DNA from 2 places in the Streptomyces sp. NPDC037100 genome. Region 2 is predicted to be linked to the other one. Evidence: riboswitches for the same ligand, from Rfam matches in the RefSeq annotation. Region 2 holds a riboswitch; the other holds the start of a gene.

Region 1 (6,645 bases), on a different contig from region 2:
GATCAGTCGAGCACCACGATTTCGGCCGCGTCGAACTCCACCCCGACCTCGTCGCCGGGCTCCGGCGCCGCCCGTAGTGCGCACGCCGCCTCCAGGCGCGGGGCGTCCTCCGGCTGGAGGCGGACGGCGACATGAGTGCCCTTGAAGGTGCGCGCGGTCACCGTGCAGCGCAGGCCCGTACCGGCGGGCGACAGGCGCACACCGGCGGGCCGCACCAGCAGGGTCCGCGTGCCCTGCGGGGCATCCTCCGGCACCGGCACCTTGCCCCACGGCGTGTCCGCGGCCTCCGCCCCGACCGTCGCCTCGACGACGTTCTCGAAGCCGAGGAAGCGGGCCACGAACGCGTCGGCCGGCCGCTGCCACACCTCAAGAGGCGTACCGGACTGGGCGATCCGTCCGTCCCGCATCACCACGACCCGGTCGGCCAGCGCGAAGGCCTCCCCCTGATCGTGCGTCACGGCGAGCACGGTGGTGCCCAACCGCCCGAACAGTTCCTTCAGTTCGACGACCAGCCGTTCCCGCAGCGACCGGTCGAGCTGTCCCAGCGGCTCGTCCAGCATCAGCAGCCGGGGGTTCGGCGCGAGGGCGCGGGCCAGCGCCACCCGCTGCTGCTCCCCGCCGGACAGCGCGGCGACGGCCCGGCGGGACGCGCCCGGCATGCCCACCAGGTCCAGCAACTCCTGCACCCGCTCGACCTGTCGCCGCTTCTGCCCACCGTGCATCCGCAGCCCGAACGCCACGTTTCCGGCCACGTCCCGCTGCGGGAACAGCTGGTGGTCCTGGAACATCAGCCCGACCCCGCGCCGGTGCGCGGGCACACCCGCCTGGTCTCGGCCGTCGAGCACCACTCGCCCGGAGTCGAGGGGTTGCAGCCCGGCCACCGCCCGCAGCAGGGTCGACTTGCCGCTGCCACTGGGCCCGAGCACGCACACGACCTCGTGCTCGGCGACTTCCAGATCGACGGCGTCCAGCACGGCACGCCCGCCGAAGCGGACCGTGGCGCCCTGCAGGGCCAGCAGCATCAGAACTCCCCCGTCCGGTCCGTGCGGAGCCTCTCCAGTACCAGCAGGGCCACCGCGCACACCATCATCAGAATCGTCGAAAGGGCCATCGCCTGGCCGTAGTTGAGTTCGCCGGGCCGCCCGAGCAGCCGGGCCACGGCCACCGGCAGCGTCGGGTTGTCGGGCCGTGCGATGAACACCGTCGCGCCGAACTCGCCGAGGGACACGGCGAAGGCGAACCCGGCCGCGATCAGCAGCGCCCGCCGTACCATCGGCAGGTCCACCTCCCGCCACACCCGCCAGGGGGAGGCCCCGAGCACCGAGGCCGCCTCCCTCAGCCGCACGTCCACCGCGCGCAGCACGGGCAGCATCGTCCGCACCACGAACGGCACCCCGACCAGCGCCTGCGCGAGCGGCACCAGGATCCAGGAGGACCTGAGGTCCAGCGGCGGCTCGTCGAGGGAGATCAGGAACCCGAAGCCGACGGTCACCGCGGACACCCCGAGCGGCAGCATCAGCAGGGCGTCGAAGCCGCGCACGAACCGTCCGGCGTCCCGGCGGGTGAGCGCGACCGCGGCGAGACCGCCGATCGCCACCGCGATGAGCGTGGCGGCGACGGCGTACGACAGGGAGTTGCCGATCGCCTCGATCGGCGGGACCAGGAACACTCCGCTGTCTCCGCTGGTCAGCGCCCGGTAGTAGCCGAAGTCCGGCGCGCCCAGGGACCGCTGCACCAGCACGGCGAGCGGCAGCACGAGCAGGACGGCGACGGTGACGAGCACTCCGCCGAGCAGCGCCCACTCCCCCGCGCCGCGCGGCCGGCGGGCGGTCACCGCGGCGTCCACCAGCCGCAGCGTGGTCTCCCGCCGCCGCACGGTCCAGGCGTGGACCGCGAGGATCGCGCCCACCGCGACGAACTGGATGAGGGTCAGCACGGCCGCCGTGGACAGGTCGAAGATCTCCGAGGTCTGCCGGTAGATCTCCACCTCCAGAGTGGAGAAGGTGGGCCCGCCGAGGACCTGCACCACCCCGAAGGAGGTGAAGGTGAACAGGAAGACCATCAGCGCGGCGGCGGCCACGGCCGGGGCGAGCGCGGGCAGCGTGACCTGCCGCCAGGCCTTCGACGGCGACGCCCCGAGCATGCGCGCGGCCTCTTCCTGCCGCGGGTCGAGCTGCGCCCAGAGCCCGCCGACGGTCCTGACGACGACCGCGTAGTTGAAGAAGACGTGCGCGAGCAGGATCGCCCACACGGTGGTGTCCAGCCGTACGCCCCACAGCTCGTCGAGCAGCCCGCCCCGCCCGACGAGCGCCAGGAACGCCGTACCGACGACGACCGTCGGCAGCACGAACGGCACGGTCACGACCGCCCGCAGGACCTGCTTGCCCGGGAAGTCGAAGCGGGCGAAGACGTACGCGCCGGGAAGAGCGACGAGCAACGTGAGCGCGGTGGAGACCACTGCCTGCCAGGTGGTGAACCACAGCACGTGCCGGACGTCGGACTGCGCCAGCACCTCCCCGATCCGTCCGAGGTGCCAGGTCCCGTCGGTCTTGAGGCCGCGCGCGACGATCGCGGCGACGGGGTAGGCGAAGAAGACCGCGAAGAACGCGACGGGCGCGGCCAGCAGACCGAACCGCGCCGCCGCGCCCCGCGTCCGGGCGGCTACTTCAGTACGAGTGAGGTCCACGACTTGACCCACTGGTCACGGTGGTCGGCGATCTTCGCCGGGTCCATGGTCTCCGGGTCCTTCGCCTGCGGCCCGTACTTCACGAACTCCGGCGGCACCTGGGCGCCCTCGCGCACCGGGTAGACGAACATGTTGAGCGGCATGTCGTCCTGGAACGGCTTGCTGACGAGGAATTCGAGGAAGGCCTTGCCGCCCTTGGTGTTCTTCGCGTTGCTGAGCAGCCCGGCGTACTCGACCTGCCGGAAGCAGGTGCCCTCGGCGACCCCGGTCGGGGCGGCGGTGGGCTTCGGCTTGGCGTACAGCACCTCCGCGGGCGGCGAGGAGGCGTACGACACGACGAGCGGCCGGTCGCCCTTGGCCTTCTTGCCGCTGCTGGAGCCGGAGAACTCCTCGTTGTAGGCCTGCTCCCAGCCGTCGACGACCTTCACGCCGTTGGCCTTGAGCTTCTTCCAGTAGCCCTCCCAGCCGTCATCGCCGTACTTCGCGGCGGTGCCGAGCAGGAAACCGAGACCGGGCGAGGAGGCGGAGGCGTTCTCGGTCACCAGCAGGTTCTTGTACTGGGGCTTGACCAGGTCGTCGAAGCTCTTCGGCGGCTCCAGCTCGTGGTCGGCGAAGTACTTCTTGTCGTAGTTGACGCAGATGTCGCCGGTGTCGATGGGCGTGACCCGGTGCTGGTCCTGGTCGACGCGGTACTCGGCCTTGATCGTGTCGGAGCCCTTCGGCTCGTACGACTGGAACAGCCCGTTGTCGAGCGCCCGCGAGAGCAGCGTGTTGTCGACGCCGAAGAAGACGTCGCCCTGCGGGTTGTCCTTGGTCAGGATGGCCTTGTTCACGGCCTGCCCGGCGTCGCCGTCCTTGAGGACCCTGACCTTGTAGCCGGACTGCTTCTCGAAGGCCGCGATGACGTCCTCGGACGCGGCCCACGAGTCGTGGCTGACCAGCGTCACGGTCTTGGAGTCGCCGGACCCCTGCCCGCCGCCGGACGACTCCCCGCACGCGGCGAGCGTGCCGGCCATGCCGAGCCCGACGACCGCCGCCGTCAGCCGCTTGATGTTGTTACCCACTGGATTCCTCCTGGAGTGACCAGGAGAAGACGCGGCCCCGCCCGGGACTTCCGTGGTCCCGGGCGGGGCGCAACAGCTCGAGTGATGACCGATCTCCCTACCCAGAATGACCTGGGCCAGGTTCGGAGGGTCTGCGGCCCTGTGCCGCACTCTCAGCGCTGTGGCGCTCCCCTGTCGGAATATGCAGATGTTCTTACGGCGGTCAGACTACCGTTCGGTGGCCGCGAGCTGACCACACGCCCCGTCGATCTCCTGACCACGGGTGTCCCGGATCGTCACCGGCACACCATGGGCCGCGATGGCCTCCACGAAGGCCTTCTCGTCCTCGGGCCGCGAGGCGGTCCACTTCGACCCGGGCGTCGGGTTCAGCGGGATCAGGTTCACGTGCACGGGCTTGCCCTTGAGCAGCCGCCCGAGCCGGTCACCCCGCCACGCCTGGTCGTTGATGTCCCGGATCAGCGCGTACTCGATGGACAGCCGGCGCCCGGACTTGGCGCTGTACTCGAAGCCGGCGTCCAGCACCTCGCGGACCTTCCAGCGCGTGTTCACGGGCACGAGGGTGTCGCGCAGTTCGTCGTCGGGCGCGTGCAGCGAGATGGCGAGGCGGCACTTGAAGCCCTCGTCGGAGAACCGGTGGATGGCGGGGACGAGGCCGACGGTGGAGACGGTGATACCGCGCTGCGAGAGCCCCACGCCGTCGGGCTCGGGGTCGGTGAGCCGCCGGATGGAGCCGATGACCCGGTTGTAGTTGGCGAGGGGCTCGCCCATGCCCATGAAGACGATGTTGCTGAGCCGCGCAGGGCCGCCGGGAACCTCCCCGTCCCTCAGGGCCCGCATGCCGTCCACGATCTGGTGCACGATCTCGGCGGTGGACAGATTCCGGTCCAGCCCGGCCTGCCCGGTAGCACAGAACGGGCAATTCATCCCGCACCCGGCCTGCGAACTGATGCACATGGTCACCCGGTCCGGGTAGCGCATCAGCACGGACTCGACGAGCGTCCCGTCGAACAGCCGCCACAGGGTCTTGCGGGTGGTGCCCTGGTCGGTCGACAGATGCCGCACGACGGTCATCAGCTCGGGCAGCAGGGCTTCCTGGAGCCGCCCCCGGGCGCCGACCGGGATGTCGGTCCACTGCTCCGGATCGTGCGCGTACCGCGCGAAGTAGTGCTGCGAGAGCTGCTTGGCACGAAACGGCTTCTCCCCGACCGCGGCAACGGCCTCCTTGCGCTCGGCAGGAGTGAGATCGGCGAGATGCCGCGGCGGCTTCTTGGCTCCGCGGGGGGCGACGAAAGTGAGTTCTCCGGGTGCAGGCATAACCCATCCAGTGTGGCAGATCAACTCCGGTTGCCCAGGCCAGAACGGGGTGGGGACGGTCACCCGTGATCGCCGTCTGTCGTCGTTGGTCTACCTCGGACGGCCCAGAGACGGCCCAGAGGGCGATCGCGAGTAGGGCCGCGACTCAGCCCGAACCTGTGAGGCGCGCTCTGACCGTGCGCCCCTTTCGCAACGCGCGCCCCCCTTGCGTATCACGATCACTGCGTGGACCCTTGCTCTTCCATGTAGTCAACACTTACGGGCCTGGGGGGACCATGGCTACCCGTCTGGGGACTGTCGCTTTCTTCGAGATCGTGCGCGCCAAGGATTCACTGAATGCGCGAATGCAGGAAACGGACTGGCAGGTATTCCTCGGCAACTTAGAGAGAACACCTGCCGCCGATCGAATTTCGACCCATCGCAGTGACAGTTTTATTGGGCAGGCAGTTAGAGCAGAAGGACGCCTGCATCTTCTGGTCGGCAGGATAGGTGCCAGCGAACTTCAAACCGTCGACCTCGATCACGGACACATCGAGGATATACGCCTCGAAGGCAACAAAGGCACGATTGACACAACGACCGTATCCTTCCTGGAATACGGAAATATCATTGGGATCCTCCAAGGGAAACCGGGATCCCCAAGGGCAGCCGCCGTTCAACGTTGGCTCAATTCCTGCCAGATCGCGAACGACGAGATCGCACTATGGCCGGTCATCGGAAACAACGTGTGGGAGAAGCTGGAAAAGGCAGAAGCCGTACATAGCTTTGAGTTCAGCTATCGGCCGAGCCCAGCGATCGCTCCGCCGGATGGCGAAGGGCTAGCCAGTTTCGTGCGGCTAGGTGACTCCAGGTACCCAGACCATCGCATCACCCTTAAACTCGAAGTTCCAAAAAGAGGCGGACCCGGCCCGGTAGCCAGGCTACGCGGACAGAGAAGACTCCAAAGCGACATTCAATCACTGATGTCAGAACTGGGGTATTTGGAGGGTCCGACGGGAGTAGACAGGGCGCAGGCGCTGGTAACCCTTCCCGGGGAGGAAGGCGAAGCGGGGGACGAGCCCCTGGACTTCATCAAGCATCACATCACAGCCAAGTGCCGAGTTGAGATCAGTCACGCCGATGGACGCCCCCGCTATGAGGCGAGCGTGGCCGCAATCATGCAGGTAGCCCAGGAGAAGCGGCGCGACCTGAAGGCCGCTGTCGGTGCCGGCCAGTAGAGTCGGCCACCTCCACGTTGGGGGGTGATGCCGTGTCGCATTTCGGATCTGCAGTGCGTCGACTAAAGGACGCATGGAGCGAGGTACCTGGGTTTGATTGGGTTCTAGCCGCTATGTTCGTGGGTGGCCATTTAGGTGCCGCCCACTGGGCATCATGGCCAGGGATCATAGAGGGATTGCCAGCCGACCGACGGAAGGACTTATACACGACAGCCGCCTCAGTATCTGCTCTAGTCGGCGGCTTCGGAACCGCCGCAATAGCACAATACGCAAGTTCACACGGTCAAGATATGCGCGAATTGCGCAGACGCTTCGGTACCAGCCTTAGAAAGAATTGGCTAAGCATTCTTACCGGCATGCTGGT
Region 2 (10,343 bases):
CTGGAACATCTCGGTGACCGTCTGGCCGACCCGTACATGGAAGAGCCGCTGGTAATTGGGCAGGCCGTCCAGCATGAGAATGCGTTCGGTGATCTTGTCCGCGTGCTTCATCTCGTCGATGGACTCTTCACGCGTGTACTTGGCGAGCTTGGTCCAGCCGTTGTTGTCCTGGATCCGGTAGTGCAGCCAGTACTGGTTGATCGCCGTCAGCTCGCCGGTCAACTGCTCGTTGAGGAATTCGAGGACCTCGGGGTCGCCCTGCATCGCAGAGGCTCCTTCCGCGCGGGGGGAACTGGCAGGTTGCGCCGCATGATTCCACTGGTGAAGAAGATCGTCCAGTAAGTCTGCACTTAGTAAGTAAGGGCATGCTTAGTCGAGTTTGCTCCGTTTCGGAGTGGCCTCGGTCAGGGGCATCACCCGGGGTCTGTCAGGATGGAGTCATGGGTCAGCCGCTGGAACACGAATCGGGAGAAGGGCGCGATCCAGCAGGAGCGGCGCAGCCGGAGCTGCCCCCGGGCCAGCGGCTGCAACGCGGCTGGCCGGTCACGCACTACGGGCCCGTCCCCAAGTTCCGGCCCGAGCGCTGGGAGTTCCGCGTCTTCGGGGCCACCGCCGGCGGCGGCAAGCACTGCTGGACGCACGAGGAGTTCACGGCCCTGCCGCACACCACCGTCGTGGCCGATCTGCACTGCGTCACGAAGTTCAGCATGCTGGGCGCCGAGTGGGGCGGCATCCCCGCCCGCACGCTCCTCGACCTCGCCCCGCCCGCGGACGACGTCACCCATGTGATGGTGTGGGCCGAGTACGGATTCAGCTCCAACCTCCGGCTGTCCGACTTCGCCGACGAGCAGGTCCTGTTCGCCACCCACAAGGACGGCGAGCTGCTCACCGCCGAGCACGGCTTCCCGCTGCGCCTGATCGTCCCCCACCTCTACGCCTGGAAGGGCCCCAAGTGGGTGCGCGGTGTGGAGTACATGACCGCCGACCGGCGGGGCTTCTGGGAGGAGCGCGGCTACCACAACATCGGCGATCCCTGGCAGGAACAGCGCTACTCCTACCAGGAGCTGCCGGGGGACGGTCCCGACCTCTGAGGCGTCAGCCGTCGCGCAGCTTCTTCAGCCGCTCCACGTCGGCCGCGTGCCCCTGCTTGCCACCCGGCGTCTCGATGATCAGCGGCACGCCCGCGGTCGCGGGGTGCGTCATCAGCGCCCGGAACGGGTCCTCGCCGATGTGGCCCACGCCGATGTTCTCGTGCCGGTCCTTGTGCGCGCCCACCACGTCCTTGGAGTCGTTGGCGTGGATCAGCTTCAGCCGCCCCTCGCCGACGGTGTCCACCAGCAGGTCCAGCGTCTGGTGCATACCGCTCGGGCCGGTCAGGTCGTGCCCGGCGGCGTAGATGTGGCAGGTGTCCAGGCACACACCGAGCATCGGGTGGGCGTCCAGCGCCTCGAAGTACGGGCCGAAGTCCCACGTCCGTGAGCACAGCGAGGCGCCCTGGCCGGCCGTCGACTCCAGCAGCAGGAACGGGTCGTCGTCGTGCGTCAGCTCGTCCAGCAGCGGCAGTAGATGCTCCCGTACCTGCTTCAGCGCGACCGACCGCTCCCGGCCGCCGGTCGCGCTGCCGGTGTGCACGACCACGCCCAGCGCCCCGATCTCCCGCCCGCGCCGCAGCGAGTGCCGCAGCGACTCCACCGACCGCTCCACGGTCGCCTCGGTGTGCGAACCGAAGTTGATCAGGTAGGGGGCGTGGACGTACGCCGGGATCGACCCGTCCGCGCACGCCGCGCGGAACGCCTCGTCCTGCTTGGGGTTCCCGGTCGGAGTGGCCCAGCCGCGTGGGTTGGCGACGAAGACCTGGACGGCCTCCGCCTCCAGATCACGGGCGTACGACAGACCGACGGAGTGGAGCCCACCGGCCACGGGGACGTGGCCGCCCACCGGGTTGCGGGAGGGGCCGGACAGCTGACTGTTCACCCGTTCAGGGTGTCATGCGTCCGGCCCTGCCCCGTCCGCGGGCCTCACCTGATCTTGATGGTGATCGTCGAGCCCTTGGGCGCGGTCTCGCCGCCTTCGACGGACTGGCTCTTGACCTCGTCGCCGAACAGGCCGAACAGGCCACGGTCCTCGTCGACCTCGAACCCGGCGCCCTCCAGCGCCTGCCTGGCGTCGTCGACGCTGTCGCCGACCACGTCCGGGACCTCGATCATCTCGGGGCCCTTCGACAACGTCAGCGTCACCGTGTCGCCCTCGGCCGCCCGGATGCCGGACTTCGGCGTCTGGCGGACCACCTGGCCCTTGTCGTACTCGGAGGAGTTGACCCGCTCGGTGGCGATCTTCACCTTGAGGCCGGCCTCCGTCAGTTCGGACCGCGCGTCGGCCTCGTCCGAGCCGGTGACGTCGGGGATGTCGATGGGGGCGCCCTTGCTGACGACCAGCGCGACCGCCGTGCCCGCGCGCACCTTCGTGCCGTCGGCCGGGCGCGCGGAGATCACCGAGCCGCGTGGCACGTCCTCGCTGAACTCCCGGGTGACCATGCCCGGCTCCAGACCGTCCTTCCTCAGCTGGTCCCGCGCCTCGCCCAGCTTCTGGCCGGCCAGAGCGGGCACGCGCACGGTCTCGGGGCCGTCGGAGATGGTGAACGACACGGAATCGTTGACGCGGATCCGGGCGCCCGGCTCGGGGTTGGTGCCGATGATCGTGCCGCGCTTGACGGTGTCGCTGTGGGCGTGGCTGACCTTGCCGACCTCCAGACCCTCCTCCTGCAGCCGGTCCTCGGCCTCGTCCTGGGTCTTCGCCAGCAGCGGCGGGACCTTGGTGAACTGGCCGGAGTTGATGTACCAGACGCCGGCGCCGAGGCCGAGCACGAGCAGGACGGCGACGACGATCGCCGCCGGGCCGCGCCGGATTCCCGAGCGGCGCCGGGACGGCGGGGGCGGCGGCGGAGACGCGAAGCGGCTGGTGCGGTCGAGGGCGGGCCCGGAAGCGTCGTCGTCCCCGCCGGCCGGCAGCGGGCGGGGCGTGGTCAGGGCGCGCGGGATCACGGTCGTCCGGTCGTCGCCGTTGTCGTGGTCCACCGTGAGCGCCTGCGGCGGCACCGCGTCCAGCTGCTCCTCGTCCAGCCGGCCGCGTCCGTCACGGACCTGCGCGAGCAGCGCCACCGCGTCGTGCGGGCGGAGGGCCGGGGTGCGGGCCGTCGCCGAGGCCACCATCGCGTCCAGCTCGTACGCCATTGCGGGCACGGCGGCCGAGGGCGGGGGCACGTCCTCGTGCAGGTGCTTGTAGAGGATCACGGCGGGGGAGTCCCCGTCGTGCGGCTTGTCGCCGGTCAGCATCTCGTACAGCATCACGCCGCACGCGTACACGTCGACGCGGGGATCGGCGGTGCCGTCCTCTATCTGCTCCGGGGCGAGGTACGAGACCGTGCCGAGCACGGTGCCGGTGGTGTTCGTCACCGTGTCCACGGCCCGGACCAGGCCGAAGTCGGCGACCTTGACCCGCCCGTCGTCCCCGATCAGGACGTTCTCGGGCTTCATGTCGCGGTGCACGAATCCGGCACGGTGCGCCGCGCCCAGTGCGGCCAGCACCGGCTCCAGGATGTCCAGGGCGGCGCGCGGCTGCAGGGCCCCGCGCTCGCGCAGCACGTCCCGCAGGGTGCAGCCCGCGACGTACTCCATCGCCAGGTACACGTACGAGCCGTCGGTGCCCTGGTCGAAGACCTGCACCACGTTCGGATGGGCCAGCCGGGCCACGGACTTCGCCTCGCGGATGAAGCGCTCGACGAACGAGGCGTCGACCGCGAGCGAGGGGTGCATCACCTTGAGCGCGAGGACCCGGTCGAGCCGGGTGTCCACGGCCCGGTAGACCGTGGCCATCCCGCCGACCGCGATCCGCGCGTCGATGCGGTATCGGCCGTCGAGCACCTGCCCGACCAAGGGGTCCTGAAGGGTCGTGTCCACGCAGGCGAGTGTACGAGCCACGACCGACAGCCCTGTCCCCCCCGGCTGATTCCGGGGCGGGACTGCAGCCGACCTGTGACGTGTGCCCCTATGCCCCTATTGGAAAGCGGGCCGCTCCGGGTCCAGCACCGCCATGCCCTGCGCGGGAGACGACGCCCGGGCGAAATGCCGCCGGGGGATCCGCCCGGCCCGGTACGCCAGCCGCCCCGCCTCCACGGCGTGCCGCATGGCGTCGGCCATCAGCACGGGTTCCTGCGCCCGCGTCACCGCCGAGGCGAGCATCACGCCCGCACACCCCAGCTCCATCGCCAGCGCGGCGTCCGACGCCGTCCCCGCGCCCGCGTCCAGGATCACCGGCACGCGCGCGTGCTCGACGATCAGCTGGAAGTTGTGCGGGTTGCGGATGCCGAGCCCGGAGCCGATCGGCGAGCCGAGCGGCATGATCGCCGCACAGCCCACGTCCTCCAGCTTCCGCGCGAGCACCGGATCGTCGTTGGTGTACGGCAGCACCGTGAACCCGTCGTCGACCAGGGTCTCGGCCGCCTCCAGCGTCTCGACCGGGTCCGGCAGCAGCGTGCGCTCGTCGGCGATGACCTCCAGCTTGATCAGGTCCGTGCCGAGGGCCTCGCGTGCCAGGCGGGCCGTGAGGACGGCCTCGCCGGCCGTGAAGCAGCCCGCCGTGTTCGGCAGCACCCGGATGCCGAGCTTGTCGAGGACGGACAGCACCGAGCCGTGCACCGAGGCGTTCACCCGGCGCATCGCGACGGTCGTCAGCTCCGTCCCGGACGCGACCAGCGACCGCTCCAGCACGTCGAGGCTGGGCGCCCCGCCCGTGCCCATGATCAGACGGGACGTGAAGGACGTACCACCGAGGACGAACGGATCGTCGGCCATGGTCAGCCTCCCTGGACGGCGGTGAGGACTTCCACGCGGTCTCCCTCGGACAGGGGCGTGGAGGGCCACTGGGTGCGCGGGACGACGGTTTCGTTGAGGGCGGCGGCCACGCCCGAGGGCGAGGCCGTGAGCGACCTCACGACGGTGTCCAGAGCCGTGCCGGGCCCGACGTCCCGGGGCTCGCCGTTGACGGAGATGTTCATGCGGGCTGCTCCGTGAGTGCGGTGGCGGGGCTGAAGCGTTTCGGGGTGAAGGGACGGGCCTCCTCGGGGAGTTCGCCCGTCGCCAGGACGTGCGCCAGGGCGTCGCCGGTCACCGGTGTGAGCAGGACGCCGTTGCGGTAGTGCCCGGTGGCCAGCAGCAGCCCCTCCAGACCGGTGGGTCCGAGCAGCGGCGCGTTGTCGGGGGAGCCGGGCCGCAGCCCGGCCCTGGTCTCGGTGAGCGGCAGCTCGGTGATGCCCGGGACCAGCTCGTGCGCGTCCCGCAGCAGCTCGTACACGCCGCCCGCGGTCACGGTGGTGTCCCAGCCCAGCTCCTCGCTGGTGGCCCCGACGACCAGTTCGCCGCTCGCGCGCGGCACCAGGTAGACGTGGCTGCCGCGCACGACCGCGCGCACGGTCCGGTTCAGGAACGGCCCGTGCCGCTGCGGCATGGTCAGCCGCAGGACCTGGCCCTTCACGGGCCGCACAGGAGGCAGTACGTCCGCCGGGACGCCGGCGAGCCGCCCGCTGAGACTGCCCCCGGCGAGCACCACCTGCCCGGCGGCCGCCCCGGTCCCGTCCGCCAGAACGGCACCGGCGGCCCGGTCCCGGACGACGGTCAGCCGCTCCGCCCACGCCCGGTGGAAGACCACGCCCGCCCGCTCGCACGCGGCGAGAAGCGCCCCGGCCAGCCGCCGGGGATCGATCTGGTGATCACCGTCGACCCGCAGCCCCCCGCGCACGCCCGGCGCGAGCATCGGCTCCAGGCGCCGGCACTCGCGCCCCGACAGCCACTGCGACTCCAGCCCCGACTGCTGTTGCAGGGCGTGCAGTTCGCGCAGATGGGCCCGGTCGTCGGCGTCCAGGGCCACGGCGAGCGTGCCGCAGCGGCGGTAGCCGAGGTCCCGGCCGGTCAGCTCGGTGAGCTCGGCGGCGAAGTCCGGGTAGCGCCTGGCGGAGGCGAGGTTCAGGCCGAGCAGGGTCTGCTCGCCGTAGTGCAGTTCCGTGACGGCGGCCAGCATGCCGGCGGCCACCTGCGCGGCTCCGCCGCCCGGCTCGGGGTCCACGACGGCCGTGGTGAGGCCCCGTTGCGCGGCCCGCCAGGCCGTGACCAGGCCGATGATCCCGCCCCCGATGACCAGGACGTCTGACGATGTGGACGTAGGCGTCATGGGCGTCCAGCCCCTCCCTTCGCCGGCATGACCCGGATCAGGTTCGTACGGTCGGAGGCCGCCAGCCTCCCTCTCAGCCCGGTGCGTCCGGGCTCCCGCGAGTGCTTTACGTTGGCCACCCTAGCCCGACGCCCTGTCCCGCAGTAAGGGAGCCTCAGCCCATGGCCCGATCCCTCGACGGTCTCGTCCTCGCCCCGGTCGCCGACCAGGCACCGGGCCAGGTGGGCACCCGCACCCGGTTCACGTACCACGAGCGGGAGGGCGAGATCTGGGCCGAGTACACGGGCGGCGACGTCGTACGCGGGCACCTCGTGGGTACCCGGGAAGGTGACCGGCTGGACTTCCGGTACGTCCAGCTCAAGCGGGACGGGACCACCTCCTCGGGGCACTGCGTATCGGCGGTCGTGGAGCTGCCCGACGGGCGGGTGCGGCTGGAGGAGACCTGGGAGTGGGAGTCCCAGCGGGGCAACGGCACGAGCGTTGTGGAGCAGGTCACGGCGCATGAGCACTGACTGACAGAACGTCAGGTGTCTATGGTGATCAGGTGAGCGAGCAGACGCAGGAACCAGGTCCGTCCGCGCCGCGGCGCGTCGTCGTGGCGGGTGCGGGCATGGCCGGGGTGCAGACCGCCGTCGCCCTGCGCGAGCAGGGCTTCACCGGTGACGTGATCCTCATCGGCGCCGAGCCCCACCAGCCCTACGACCGGCCCCCGCTGTCCAAGGCCGTTCTGCTCGGCAAGTCCGAGGGCTCCGCCTTCGACGTCGACTTCGAGGCTCTCGGCATCGAACTGCGGCTCGGCTGCGAGGTGCTGGGCCTGCGCCCCGCCGACCACGAGCTGGACACCGAGGACGGACCCGTGCCGTACGACGTCCTCGTCGTCGCGACCGGCGCGGAACCCGTCCGGCTGCCCGGCACCGAGGGCGTGCCCGGTGTGCATCTGCTGCGCACCCTGGACGACGCCGAGCGGCTGCGGCCGGTGCTGGCCCGCCAGCACGACATCGTGGTCGTCGGCGCGGGCTGGATCGGCGCGGAGTTCGCCACCGCCGCGCGCGAGGCGGGCTGCGCGGTGACCGTCGTCGAGGCCGCCGAACGCCCGCTCGCCGGGGCGCTGCCCGCCGAGGTCGCCGCCCCGATGGCCGGCTGGTACGCCGCCGCGGGCGCGGTCCTGCGCACGCACGCGCGCGTGGAGCGCGTCGAACCCGGTGTCGTCGTCCTCGACGACGGCTCGCGGCTGCCCGCGGGCGCGGTCGTCGTCGGCATCGGCGCCCGCCCCGCGACGGCCTGGCTGGCCGCTTCCCCGATCGAGCTGGGCCCCCACGGCGAGATCGTGGCCGACGAGCATCTGCGCACGACCGAGCCGGATGTGTACGCGGTCGGCGACTGCGCCTCCTTCCCCTCGGGGCGCTACGGCGAGCGCCTGCTCATCCACCACTGGGACAACGCCCTCCAGGGCCCGCGCACGGTCGCCGTGAACATCCTCGGCACGGCCAGGGGGGAGACCCCGGCGGTGTACGACCCGGTGCCGTACTTCTGGTCCGAGCAGTTCGGGCGGTTCGTCCAGTACGCCGGGCACCACGCGGCCGCGGACACCACCCTGTGGCGGGGCGACCCTTCCGGTCCGGCCTGGACGGTCTGCTGGCTGCGGGGCGAGCGGCTGGTCGCGCTGCTGGCGGTGGGCCGGCCCCGGGACCTGGCGCAGGGCCGCCGTCTGATCGAGTCGGGCACACCGATGAATCCGGTGCTGCTGGTGGATCCGGCCAGGCCCATGAAGGCGGCGACGGCGTAGAGGTCACCGCCTCGGTGAGGGCCGCGGGGCGGTGCTGCCGGGCGCGGCGCGTCCGCCCGGGTGGGCCGGTCCGACTTCCGACTGTCAGTGGCAAATGGCAGGCTGGTTTCCGTGACCGAGATTGACGCAAAGATCGATGCTCTCGTCCCCGCCTGGCTCACCCTCCCCGACATCGCCGAGCAGTTCGGCGTCGAGGTGACGCGTGTGCGGCAGCTGGTCAAGGACGGCCAGCTCATCGCCGTACGCCGAGGTGAGAACCGCGCGCTGCACGTCCCCGCCGCCTTCATCGACGGGGACAAGGTCGTCAAGGGCCTGTCCGGGACCCTGACGCTCCTGCGGGACGACGGCTTCACGGACGAAGAGATGCTGGAGTGGCTCTTCACCCCGGACGACAGCCTGCCCGGCACCCCCGCTCAGGCGCTCAGCGAGAATCGCGGCACGGAGGTGAAGCGCCGCGCCCAGGCGCTCGCGGTCTGACCCGGCCGCGACGGGACAACCGTCCGGTGCCGTGCGAGCGGGGCCGGACCTGAACATCCGCCCGAGGTGAGGGCCGTGACCCGAGGGTCACGGCCCGGGGCGGCTCGCGCCCTGTGCGGGGCTGCGGCCCGGTGGTGGCCCGCGCCCTGTGCGGGGCTGCGGATGTCACCGGCACGGCGCCGGACGTCCCCGGCGGCGCCGCAGACGTCACCGGCGTGCCCGGCAGGTCCGCGGCGGGCCGGGGCAGGCGTAAGGTGCCCGAGGCGTTCGCGGCGGGACTGGTGCGTCCCGCGCCGCACGCCGCCCACGCGGGCCCACCCGCACGCCACGACACCCAGGGGGACACGCATGACCGGCACCGCCGCCGCCACCGCACGGGCCCAGCTCGCCGACGCCCGGGTCTACCTCTGCACCGACGCGCGCAAGCGGCAGGGCGACCTCGGGGAGTTCCTCGACGCCGTGCTGACCGGCGGGGTCGACATCGTGCAGCTGCGGGACAAGGGCATGGAGGCCGCCGAGGAACTGGAGCACCTGGCCGTCTTCGCCGACGCCTGCGCCCGGCACGGCAAGCTCCTCGCGGTCAACGACCGTGCGGACGTCGCCCACGCCGCCGGCTCCGACGTCCTGCACCTCGGCCAGGGTGACCTCCCGGTCCCCGCGGCCCGTGCGCTCCTCGGTGACGACGTCCTGATCGGCCGCTCCACCCACGCCGAGTCCGAGGCCGCCGCGGCCGCCGTCCAGCAGGGCGTGGACTACTTCTGCACCGGCCCGTGCTGGCCGACCCCCACCAAGCCCGGCCGCCACGCGCCCGGCCTGGACCTCGTCTGCCACACCGCCGCCCTCGGCACCGACCGCCCCTGGTTCGCCATCGGCGGCATCGACCTCGGCAATCTCGACCAGGTCCTGGAGGCGGGCGCCCGGCGCGTCGTCGTCGTCCGGGCGATCACCGAGGCGGACGACCCCGGGGCCGCGGCGGCCGAGTTCGCGAAGCGGCTGCGCGAGGTGTAGATCCGACGGCTTGTCCAAGGGATGGACAACAAGTGGACAATTCGGGCAAAAGCCGGTCCCCGGTTGGGGGACCGACCGCCCCTGGCTAACCTGCCGGTATGGCCCTCGGCACCGCATCCATCAGGTCGGACCACGCCCGCACCGTCCGCGACATGCTCGCGGCCGGCAAGACGACGTACTCGTTCGAGTTCTACGCCCCCAAGACCCCGAAGGGCGAGCGGAACCTGTGGAACGCGCTGCGCCGGGTCGAGGCCGTGGCGCCCGACTTCGTCTCCGTGACCTACGGCGCGGGCGGTTCCACCCGCGCGGGCACGGTCAAGGCGACCGAGGCGATCGCCTCCGACACCACCCTCACCCCCATCGCCCACCTCACCGCGGTCGACCACTCGGTGGCCGACCTGCGCAACATCATCGGCCAGTACGCGGACGCCGGTATCCGCAACATGCTCGCCCTGCGCGGTGACCCGCCCGGCGACCCGATGGGCGACTGGGTGCCGCATCCCCGGGGCCTGGCCTACGCCGCCGAACTCGTCGAACTGATCAAGGCCTCCGGCGACTTCTGCGTGGGCGTCGCCGCCTTCCCGGCGATGCACCCCCGCTCGTGCGACTGGGACACCGACGTCCGCCACTTCGTCGACAAGTGCCGGGCGGGCGCGGACTACGCCATCACGCAGATGTTCTTCCAGCCCGAGGACTACCTCCGGCTGCGCGACCGGGTCTCGGCCGCCGGCTGCGACACCCCGATCATTCCCGAGGTCATGCCGATCGCGAGCGTGAAGACCCTGGAGCGGATCGGATCCCTCACCAACGCCACGTTCCCGGACGCCCTGAAAGAGCGGATCCTCACAGC

The links. A riboswitch is a leader RNA that binds a small molecule or an ion and turns the genes downstream of it on or off. The one in region 2 is predicted to bind thiamine pyrophosphate.
Region 1: it holds a riboswitch for thiamine pyrophosphate, as region 2 does, so the genes downstream of both, ACZ7EG_RS29320 (thiamine ABC transporter substrate-binding protein) here and thiO (glycine oxidase ThiO) in region 2, are expected to answer to the same signal.

The regions. Positions count from the first base shown of each region.
Region 1 is NZ_JBVJSX010000010.1:143,027-149,671, forward strand. Features, by position in the region: gene ACZ7EG_RS29310 (ABC transporter ATP-binding protein) at 3-1,022, opposite strand; gene ACZ7EG_RS29315 (ABC transporter permease) at 1,022-2,623, opposite strand; gene ACZ7EG_RS29320 (thiamine ABC transporter substrate-binding protein) at 2,662-3,702, opposite strand; TPP riboswitch at 3,827-3,933, opposite strand; gene rlmN (dual-specificity RNA methyltransferase RlmN) at 3,958-5,064, opposite strand; gene ACZ7EG_RS29330 (hypothetical protein) at 5,340-6,281, shown strand.
Region 2 is NZ_JBVJSX010000007.1:39,103-49,445, forward strand. Features, by position in the region: gene bfr (bacterioferritin) at 1-264, opposite strand, end outside; gene ACZ7EG_RS23215 (sulfite oxidase-like oxidoreductase) at 441-1,091, shown strand; gene ACZ7EG_RS23220 (deoxyribonuclease IV) at 1,096-1,974, opposite strand; gene pknB (Stk1 family PASTA domain-containing Ser/Thr kinase) at 2,019-3,956, opposite strand; gene ACZ7EG_RS23230 (thiazole synthase) at 4,053-4,850, opposite strand; gene thiS (sulfur carrier protein ThiS) at 4,853-5,053, opposite strand; gene thiO (glycine oxidase ThiO) at 5,050-6,222, opposite strand; TPP riboswitch at 6,220-6,331, opposite strand; gene ACZ7EG_RS23245 (avidin-fold protein) at 6,384-6,734, shown strand; gene ACZ7EG_RS23250 (NAD(P)/FAD-dependent oxidoreductase) at 6,767-8,008, shown strand; gene ACZ7EG_RS23255 (Rv2175c family DNA-binding protein) at 8,120-8,485, shown strand; gene thiE (thiamine phosphate synthase) at 8,834-9,493, shown strand; gene metF (methylenetetrahydrofolate reductase [NAD(P)H]) at 9,592-10,343, shown strand, end outside.